DNA from 4 places in the Thermanaeromonas toyohensis ToBE genome. Region 1 is predicted to be linked to each of the others. Evidence: riboswitches for the same ligand, from Rfam matches in the RefSeq annotation. Region 1 holds a riboswitch; each other region holds the start of a gene.
What was found. A riboswitch is a leader RNA that binds a small molecule or an ion and turns the genes downstream of it on or off. The one in region 1 is predicted to bind cobalamin.

Region 1 (2,199 bases):
TCCATAAGGGCTGCTCCATCCGGCGGTAAGTCCTCCACCCGGTAACCGGCCGCCCGCATGGCTACCAGCAGACGGTGCACGCTGGCTGGAGTATCTAGACCAAAGGCGCAACCTATCCGGTCGTTGCGCGGTGGGTAATTATGGAGGATAATAGCCACCCTTTTATCCCGGTTGGGTTTGCGCCGGAGCCAGGCCCAGCGCAAGGCCAGGGAGGCCACTTTATTTATCCGCTGGGGGATGGGTACATACCTAGTAAGGACAGCCCCAGTTAAAGGATCCTCCCCGCTCTCTTCCCGGGTAGCTATAGGCACGCTGATTAGGTTCCCGTCAAACTCAGGTAAAGCCACGCTAATAACTACGTCTAGGGGACCCAGGCCCTGCTGGCTTTTTTCCCACTCCTCATAAGGTGTTAAGGAAACGATAGCTTTAATCAGGGGCACGCCCAGCCGCTCGTATAACCCTTTTTCTCCTACCCGGCTAAAAGTAGGTGTAGCCATGGTCTGGGAAAACATGAGGGTATTGACCACTACATCTACTACTGGAAGGCCGTCCTGCATGAAATAATTTTCTAGTACCCAGGCCAAGCCGTGGCTACCTAATTCATCATTTCTGGTGGCGTAAAGGAAGACTGGAAGAGCCACTCCATTCCGTTTTTCTATTTGCCGAACGAGTTCATCGATAAAGGCTGTATTACCCGCTACCCAAGAACTCTGGTAGAAAAGAATCCCTATTACTGGCCTATTTTCTTTAAGTTTCTCCTTTAGGTAAGCGGCCGCCCTCTCTGGATCCGGGTAGTCCGGATGGTAAAAACCCTCCCACGGTAGGGGACGGGGTTCGGCTGCCACCACTTCTACGCCACCATAACGGCTAGCCGCCCAAAGAAGAAGGTTTTTAAGGTTTTCTTCCCCACCATAAGCGATATAAAGTCGCACCTGGCGGTAATCCTCAGGTTCCATATTGCTTAAAGAAAGAAGAAGTTGGCTGTCGTCTCCCACGGAAGGTACTACAGCCAAGGGAAGGTTATTCCCCCTGGCTAGTTGTACCAGATCTTGAAGCCCGGGCAGGGAATCTGGCCCCCCCATGAGGTGCACAATAATGAGATCAACACCACAGGCTAATTGACAAATTTGCCTGGTCGACTCTCCACCTTCTCCCCGGTGAGAAAAAGCCCTAACTTCTACTATCTGGCCATAATCCTGCTGTACCTTTAGGACAGCCCGGCTTAAAACACCTAATTCCCCTTCAATGGCTGTATAAAAGCATATTTTAAACCCCATTAAGCCTCCCCCTCTAATTTAAAAGCGCAGAAAAAAATCCTCCACCTACCTTGGTGGAGGATGTCTTTCCCCGCTCCCCTCCCTATCCGCGTAGGTGGGCAAGCTAAAAGTCAACGGGCAGGTTTCCTGGCTCAGGTTCACCGGAACCTTACGTCTTCCCAGGGCTTAAAACCCCAGTGACCTAAATGTAAGGCCCTCCCCTTCACAGTGGCGGGACCGCGCCGGATTCTCACCGGCTTCCCTTTTAACCCTTTACCCTTTAAAGGTTAAGGGCACCCGTACTTCGCTACTTCTTTTCTTGATTCCTACTTTAATTCCTACCTTAGGGCCTGGCAAGGTTTATGAAGTATCCTCCCCTTCCTGCCATCCATGCCGCCTACGGCACCTTCGCGGAGCTCCTGCCCCCCTTATTGAGCCCCTATTTCCACAGTGGGGACAAAACTCTAAGCTATCCTCTTCTGGCTCCCATCTCCTGCCACATTGGGGACAGCATATTCTTCCCACCAGCTGGTAGCAACCCCCCTCTACCTTAATAGCCTTCCCGCTAACTAAAGCTTCCGCAACCTTGGCCCGGGCTGCATTTAAAATCCGGGCAAAGGTGGGGCGGGAAACATGCATCCTAGCAGCGCAGTCTTCTTGTTCTAATCCTTCTAGATCTTTTAAGCGGATAGCTTCCAATTCTTCTAACGCCAGGACAACTTCTTCTACCTGTTCTAGAGGGATACCAGCTGGTTGAAAATAGGTAATACCCGGAATGAAAGCCACACGCCGACATTTAGGTGGTCTCGGCACTTTACTCCCCCATTTTTGCTTTTTATTTAATTGGGGCGTTAACAAAATTGCTCCTCCTTAATTTTATCATATTTTTGCCCTATCTTTAGCCTAGTGTTTCTGCAAAGTTTAAGTTATAGGAGTAAGCCAA
Region 2 (2,199 bases), 1.4 Mb from region 1:
CTTCAATCTGGGGTATTAGTGAGGCCCGGAAGGCTTCTTCAGACATGGGCTCTACTATGCCCGTAGTACCTAAAATAGAAAGTCCTCCGTGAATACCCAGCTTAGGATTAAGAGTCCGTCGGGCCAGCTCCTCTCCTCCAGGAATGCTGATGGTAAGCTCCACTCCCTGGTCAGGAGGAAGGAAATCCTTTACAGCTTTCTTAATCATGGCCCGAGGAACAGGGTTGATGGCCGGTTCACCTACCGGTACAGGAAGCCCAGGCTTGGTGACTATCCCTACTCCCGGTCCTGCACGTAAGGTGATACCCTTGTCTATGAAGCTGGCCCGTACATGGATGGCAGCACCATGGGTAATGTCCGGATCATCTCCAGCATCCTTAATTACTATAGCCTCGGCCCATCCTTCACCCCGCTTTACCATAACCGGTAATTCGACTTCTTCTCCCCGGGGCAGGGTTACCCTAACCCTATCCTCGGAGGGGCAAGACTCCAAAAGAGCTCTCACCGCTGCCCGGGCCGCAGCCGCTGCACAAGTACCCGTAGTATATCCCCGCCGCCATCCTTTACTCATTTCTTCTTTCCTCCAAGTAGTAGTGTATCACAGGGCAAGCGCCCGTCTAAGCTCGCTTCTTCTTTAGAAAAGTTTTTAAGTCCGGCCTGCGCCAGGCTTTTTATCTCCAAAGGTAGACCGGAGACCACCAAATAGACCTCATCGGCCAGACAAGCTATCTCTTGGTTAGCCGCACCTAAAAGATCCCGAAATACTCTCCCTAGAGGATAAGAAGGTACCACACCCCATCCTACCTCATTGCTTACTATAATAACATCAGCGGGGGAAGCCCAGGCCAGCCGAGCAAAGTCCTGTAGAGTGAGGCTTACCTCTTCCTCCTCCATACCCTTGTCTACCAACAAATTAGTTACATATGTCCCCAGGCAATCCACCAGTATTGTCCTGCTGGCTTGGCCCCATTCCTGTAAGGCCCGCTTGAGATCCCAGGGCTCCTCAACTGTACGCCAAGAGGCGGGCCTCCTAGCCTTGTGCTTGCCCACCCTCCTAGCCATTTCTTCATCAGTGATCCGGGCAGTAGCGATATAAACAACCTCTTGGGCTAACCTAGCGGCTAGCTCCTCGGCAAAACGGCTCTTACCGCTGCTAGCTCCGCCAGTGACCAATACCAACTTGCCCTTTTCCGCCAAGCTCCCACCCCTTGGCCCCCTTAACTAAAAACCCAGCCTCTCGCCTGGAGGCTGGGTTTTCTATACATACAGTTTAGCCCTTCCCCTTGACGCGAGGGTAAGCGGCACATCCGGACGGGCAGGTTTCCTGGCTTCCGGCTCACCGCTTTCCTTAGCCTTCCCAGGTAAAACTACCCAGTGGCTTCCCTCAAAAAGGAAAGCTCCCCGGTTACAGTGGCGCGACCGCTCAGGATTCCCACCTGATTCCCTTTTACGCCCCGCAAAGGCACCCATCCGGTAAAAATATAAAATTTTAGCTGTCTCCAGTATATCGGAAAAGAAAGTAGGAAGCAAGGGGGAAACAGGTCCCTCTTAATGAAGCTTTTGCAATAAATCTAGCCTTATCTAATAGACCAGTTCGATCCAGCCGCCCTGTCTGCTAGATGTAAGAGCGGCTTCTATTACTTCTTGGCAGCGCAAGCCATCAAGAAAGGTTGCTCCCCAGGGAGCCACATTATCTCCAGTGGCAATACAGCGCAGGAAATGCTCGAGCATATTAATATGATAATGCTCCCATCCTAGCCCATGCCCTCGCGGCCACCAATAGCTTATATAGTCATGGACCTCGGGCTCTGTTACATGAATAAGCCGAAAACCTTGTATTTCTACCGGATCTCGGCGGCTAAAAAATTGCAGTTCATTACCCCTTATTAAATCGAAAGCTAAAGCCCCTTCGCTCCCATGGATTTCAATACGCCAGGTGGTTTTATATCCGGTAGCTACTTTACTCGCTTCCAGGCAAGCCACGGCGCCATTGGCTAGTTTAAGCCAAATAAGGGACACATCATCTACTTCTACAGGGCAACTTTTACCTTCTGGTGTAAGCCTGTGGGAAATAAGGGTGGGGTTCCAAGCTAAAACCGCCTGCACTTCTGTTTGCAAAAGAAACCGGACCATATCTATAGCATGGGAGTTTAAATCCCCCAGCACTCCGCTCCCTGCTTTTTCTTTAGAAAGGCGCCA
Region 3 (2,199 bases), 800 kb from region 1:
CATAGTACAAGCCAACGAAGAAGCCTCGCTTCTTTCCCTACGCAACTTACTTGCCCGTTCGGGGTCAATGGCTAAGGAAATCTGTTTCTGCCAATCTAACTCTTTTCTGGCTCGGGAAAGGGCTAAATCCCAGTCGTAAGCTTTAGATGCCCCCTTGGCTAGATCAGCGGCGTGGGCAGCGATGCGCGCAGCTATCACACCTTCCCGCACCTGCTCTATATCAGGTAGGCCTAGATGCTCGGCGGAAGTTACATAGCAAATAAACTCCGCGCCCGCCCAAGCGCTGATAGCCCCCCCTATGGCCGCGCTTATGTGGTCATAGCCTGCAGCAATATCTGTAACAACAGGGCCGAAAACGAAGTAGGGTGCTCCTTGGCAAAGGCTTTTCTCAAGCGCTATAGTAGTTTTAAGTTTATTTAAAGGAACATGCCCCGGCCCTTTAACCATTACTTGTACGCCTGCTTTTCTAGCCCTCCTTACCAATTCCCCTAAGACCACCAGTTCCTGTACCTGGGCCCCATCTAAAGAGTCGGCCAAGCACCCCGGTCGCATCCCATCGGCTAAGCTTAAAGTAACATCATATTTATAGGCGATAGCCAGAAGGCGATCGTAGTGCTCATACAAGGGATTTTCCTTGCGGTGATACAACATCCATCCCATAAGATGGGAACCCCCGTAGCTCACTAAGGGATCTACTCTCCCTTCCCTTTGGGCCCGCTCCACTATTTCCATGGTGAGTCCGCAATGTAGCCCGAAAAAATCTACGCCTTCGGCAGCCTGGCGCTCGATAACTTCAAACAGTTCTTCCACTTCCATTTTGAGTGAAGATCCATATTTTCTAGCCGCTTCGGCAAAGGCCTGGTAGATAGGTAAGGTACCAACAGGAGTAGGCGTAGAGGTGAGGGAAGCCTCGCGCATGGCGTTGATATCCCCGCTTACACTAAGGTCCATAATAGCATCCGCGCCCGCTTCTACTGCTGCTTTAATTTTAGCTATTTCTACCCCCATTTCTGCCCTGTCTCCATACAACCCCACACTTGCGCTTACCTTAGTTCTAAGCCCTTTTCCGATACCTATAGGAACTATATTCCGGCGCTTAACATTGCGGGGGATTACTATGGTTCCCTCGGCCACTCCCTGCCTTATAAATTCCGGGGTAACCCCCTCTTTGAGAGCCACCTCCTCCATTTCTGGTGTAATTATTCCTTGCCGGGCGCTGGTCAGTTGAGTCATGGAGCGGCTACCTCCTTTACCTTTAAATAAGTAAAATAAAAAAGTTCCCAGCATCGCTGAGAACTTTACCATCATCCTCAGGGCTTCCCACCTTCTTTCCGCGAGAAGGTGTACTCCTTACGACCAGGCAGGTCTCCTGGCTCCCGGATCCTTGCTCCCCTGCGCCTTCCCATCCCCCTTCCCCGGTAGCTAAACTTCTACCCTCCGGGTTAAGGAACAGTGGCCTTCTTTTAGGTTCGCTCCCCGGTTACAGTGGCGGGACCGCTTGGGATTCACACCCAATTCCCTATTCTCCCTAGACGGGCACCTGGCCGGGTTATCTTTATTAATTTTTTCGTTTATGATTTTAGTATATGATTTCCCCTGGTGTCAATAGAGGTGTGGCTCTAGCGTTATCTCATCTAGGCCTAGTCCCACTAAAAGGGCCGCTGCTGTCACTTCTCCCCCTAGCTCACCGCACAGACCTAACTTATTTTGTTATATCACATTCCCTGTGATATCACAAAGTTATTATTTGAGCGCGGCATTGGCGTTGTACCTAAATCTTCTACCTTAGCGAAGCCCTGGTAACCTAAAAGAAACCAAACACCTCTCTAAAAGCTTTAAGGAGCCGTTCTTTAACTTCTTCCATAGGTACAGGGCGCCCTATTAAATCTTCTAAAGAGGTAACCCCATAATCCTGCAACCCACAAGGCACGATCAGAGAAAAGTTTTCTAAGGTTGCCTGTACATTAAAAGCAAACCCGTGGTAAGTTACCCAACGCTTTACAGCCACTCCTATAGCACCAATCTTTTTATCCCCCACCCAAGCTCCTGTTAGCCCTTGTTTACGGCTACCTATTAACCCATAACTAGCTACTACCTTAAGCATCACTTCCTCATAAAGCCTCAATAACCTGTGTAAATCTTTTCCATAATAGTTTAAGTCTAAGATAGGGTAACCTACTATCTGGCCCGGACCGTGGT
Region 4 (2,199 bases), 450 kb from region 1:
AGCGGTTAGGAGATATTCTTACTAGCTTGACCCAAGAAAAGGACTCGCTTAGAAAGGCTTTGGGGGTACTAGCGGTATTAACCGAGGCCCTTAAACCTAAGGGGATTAGACCTATTTTAGTAGGAGGCCGGGCTCTAGAGTTTTATACCTTAGGTGGATATGCCACAAAAGATATAGACCTGGTAGTTAACGGAAGAGAGCAGGCTAAACTTATTTTGGAAGAAATGGGCTTCTTACGCCGGCCTGGTGAACGGCACTGGTATCATGAAGAGCTTGACCTGGCTATAGAAATACCCGATGAGTTTTTAGCAGGTTCCCTAGAAAAAGTGGTTACCGTAGAAATAAACGGTATGGAAGCTTTTATAATTGGGATTGAGGATCTGGTAGTAGACAGGTTGGCTGCAGCGAAGTTTTGGAAGAGCCAAGCGGATGCTCAGTGGGCAGCCAAGCTTCTTGCACTTCATGCTGGCGAGATTGATTTAGAATACCTTAAGGAGGCAGCTCGAGAGCAGCAAGTAGAGGACGTTTTAACTGAGGCCTTGAGACAGAGTGAGGCTTATATTAACGCTGTTAAAGATCAAGGGCTATCTTAGGCTAAACATTGATTTTTGGGACATCGCGCTCGTAAGAAGCAAACAGTTAGTCAATTTTGACACTAACCAGCAGGAAAAAAATGAAGTGACAGCGAATAGTAAGTAACACAGTCGAGTAAAAATCACGAGTAAAAATCAAAAATTAAAGGTTTATCCAGGTACGGGTGCTTTTACCCGGAAGGGGTAAAAGTTAAAAGGGAAGCCGGTGGGAATCCGGCGCGGTCCCGCCACTGTGAGGGGGAGGAACCCTACATATAGGTCACTGGGGCTTTTAAGCCCTGGGAAGACGTAGGGAACCGATGAACCTGAGCCAGGAAACCTGCCCGTTACCGTAAACTTAACCGACCTACGCGGATAGGGAGGTGATTATTTATTTTACGTATCGCTTCTTTATAGACTACTAAAGCCTCGTCTGGGGAAAGCAGAGGGCAAATTTAAAGGAATGGGGGAATAAAGATTGTCTGCTTATAGAAATAAGTGGAAAAAGATGAGCTTGATTTGGATTATCTTGACGTCTCTAATTCTTTCTCTGCCTATAGCTAAAGGTTGGACGAGTGAAGTATCTTCACCGGCCGACTATGCTATTAAGTTTCTACGAGATGAGTATACAAAAAATGGCTTCCAGAATCATGATGCTGGGGTAGGTTCCTATGGTTTCTATATTCTAACTCAAGCTGGTGTTGACGTCAGCGGCTGGGTATACAATGGGGAAAGCCTTAAAGACGCTGTAACAAACGCAGTCTACAGTGATATTTCCAACAGTAGTCAAATCAGAGCTAAGGTTTTGGCCCAGGATTTGGTGGCCGCACAGTCGTTGGGGCGAAACGATCTGGTAGATAGTTTGGTCCAGATATTAAAAGCCAGACAGACAGGTTATGGATTCGACACTGGGGATTACAGTATTTTTAGCAACATGCCAGCCTTCGACCTTTTAGGCCGAGCAGGATTAATTTCGGTGATTAATAAAGTGTATGCCAAAGACTATATCTTGGGAACCCAGAACACAAAAGTTGGCGATCGTGGTTACGGAGCCTGGGGGTTCACTTGGGAGGGTAACTTCTATGCTGATTTCATGACCACGGCCCAGGCAGTAAGGGCACTCCATTATCTGGATCCAGCAGGACAAGATAGCCAGATCCAAACCGCTATTAATAACGGGCTTAACTGGATGAAGAACCAGCAAAAGGACGACGGCAGCTTTGTGGCTGGCATGGATGATCCAGTGATCGATACTGCAGAAGTAATTGTGACCCTAAAGGTGTTGGGATTGGATCCTGCTGAATGGAAGAGCAGTACGGGAAAAACAGCCATCGACTACCTGATGAATAAGGCCCTTAATCCAGACGGGAGCTTTGGGACGTCCCAGAACGCTATGGACGCCACCTGGGCCCTTAGTGCCTATAATCTATTAAACACTCAGTTTTACATTGACCCTTCCGTCGTAACCTTTAATGATATCTCTTCTCACTGGGCAAAAAATGATATTGAATTTATGGCTAAAAGGCTTATTGCCCGAGGCATAAGCAGAGACCTTTTTGCTCCTGATGCTAGCATAACAAGGGCACAGTTTGTTGCCTTCCTTATCAGGTCGTTGAACATAGATGAA

Region 2: another riboswitch for cobalamin. It lies ahead of cobU (bifunctional adenosylcobinamide kinase/adenosylcobinamide-phosphate guanylyltransferase); the one in region 1 lies ahead of cobN (cobaltochelatase subunit CobN).
Region 3: another riboswitch for cobalamin. It lies ahead of thiC (phosphomethylpyrimidine synthase ThiC); the one in region 1 lies ahead of cobN (cobaltochelatase subunit CobN).
Region 4: another riboswitch for cobalamin. It lies ahead of B9A14_RS04190 (S-layer homology domain-containing protein); the one in region 1 lies ahead of cobN (cobaltochelatase subunit CobN).

What each region holds. Positions count from the first base shown of each region.
Region 1 covers NZ_LT838272.1:406,574-408,772, reverse strand. Annotated here, with positions in the region: gene cobN (cobaltochelatase subunit CobN) at 1-1,277, opposite strand, end outside; cobalamin riboswitch at 1,377-1,572, opposite strand; gene B9A14_RS02010 (DUF134 domain-containing protein) at 1,617-2,069, opposite strand.
Region 2 covers NZ_LT838272.1:1,781,464-1,783,662, reverse strand. Annotated here, with positions in the region: gene cbiD (cobalt-precorrin-5B (C(1))-methyltransferase CbiD) at 1-571, opposite strand, end outside; gene cobU (bifunctional adenosylcobinamide kinase/adenosylcobinamide-phosphate guanylyltransferase) at 568-1,197, opposite strand; cobalamin riboswitch at 1,298-1,485, opposite strand; gene B9A14_RS09175 (Gfo/Idh/MocA family protein) at 1,582-2,199, opposite strand, start outside.
Region 3 covers NZ_LT838272.1:1,201,662-1,203,860, reverse strand. Annotated here, with positions in the region: gene thiC (phosphomethylpyrimidine synthase ThiC) at 1-1,233, opposite strand, end outside; cobalamin riboswitch at 1,343-1,559, opposite strand; gene B9A14_RS18220 (putative PEP-binding protein) at 1,603-1,695, opposite strand; gene lipB (lipoyl(octanoyl) transferase LipB) at 1,805-2,199, opposite strand, start outside.
Region 4 covers NZ_LT838272.1:856,509-858,707, forward strand. Annotated here, with positions in the region: gene B9A14_RS04185 (nucleotidyltransferase family protein) at 1-593, shown strand, start outside; cobalamin riboswitch at 739-934, shown strand; gene B9A14_RS04190 (S-layer homology domain-containing protein) at 1,081-2,199, shown strand, end outside.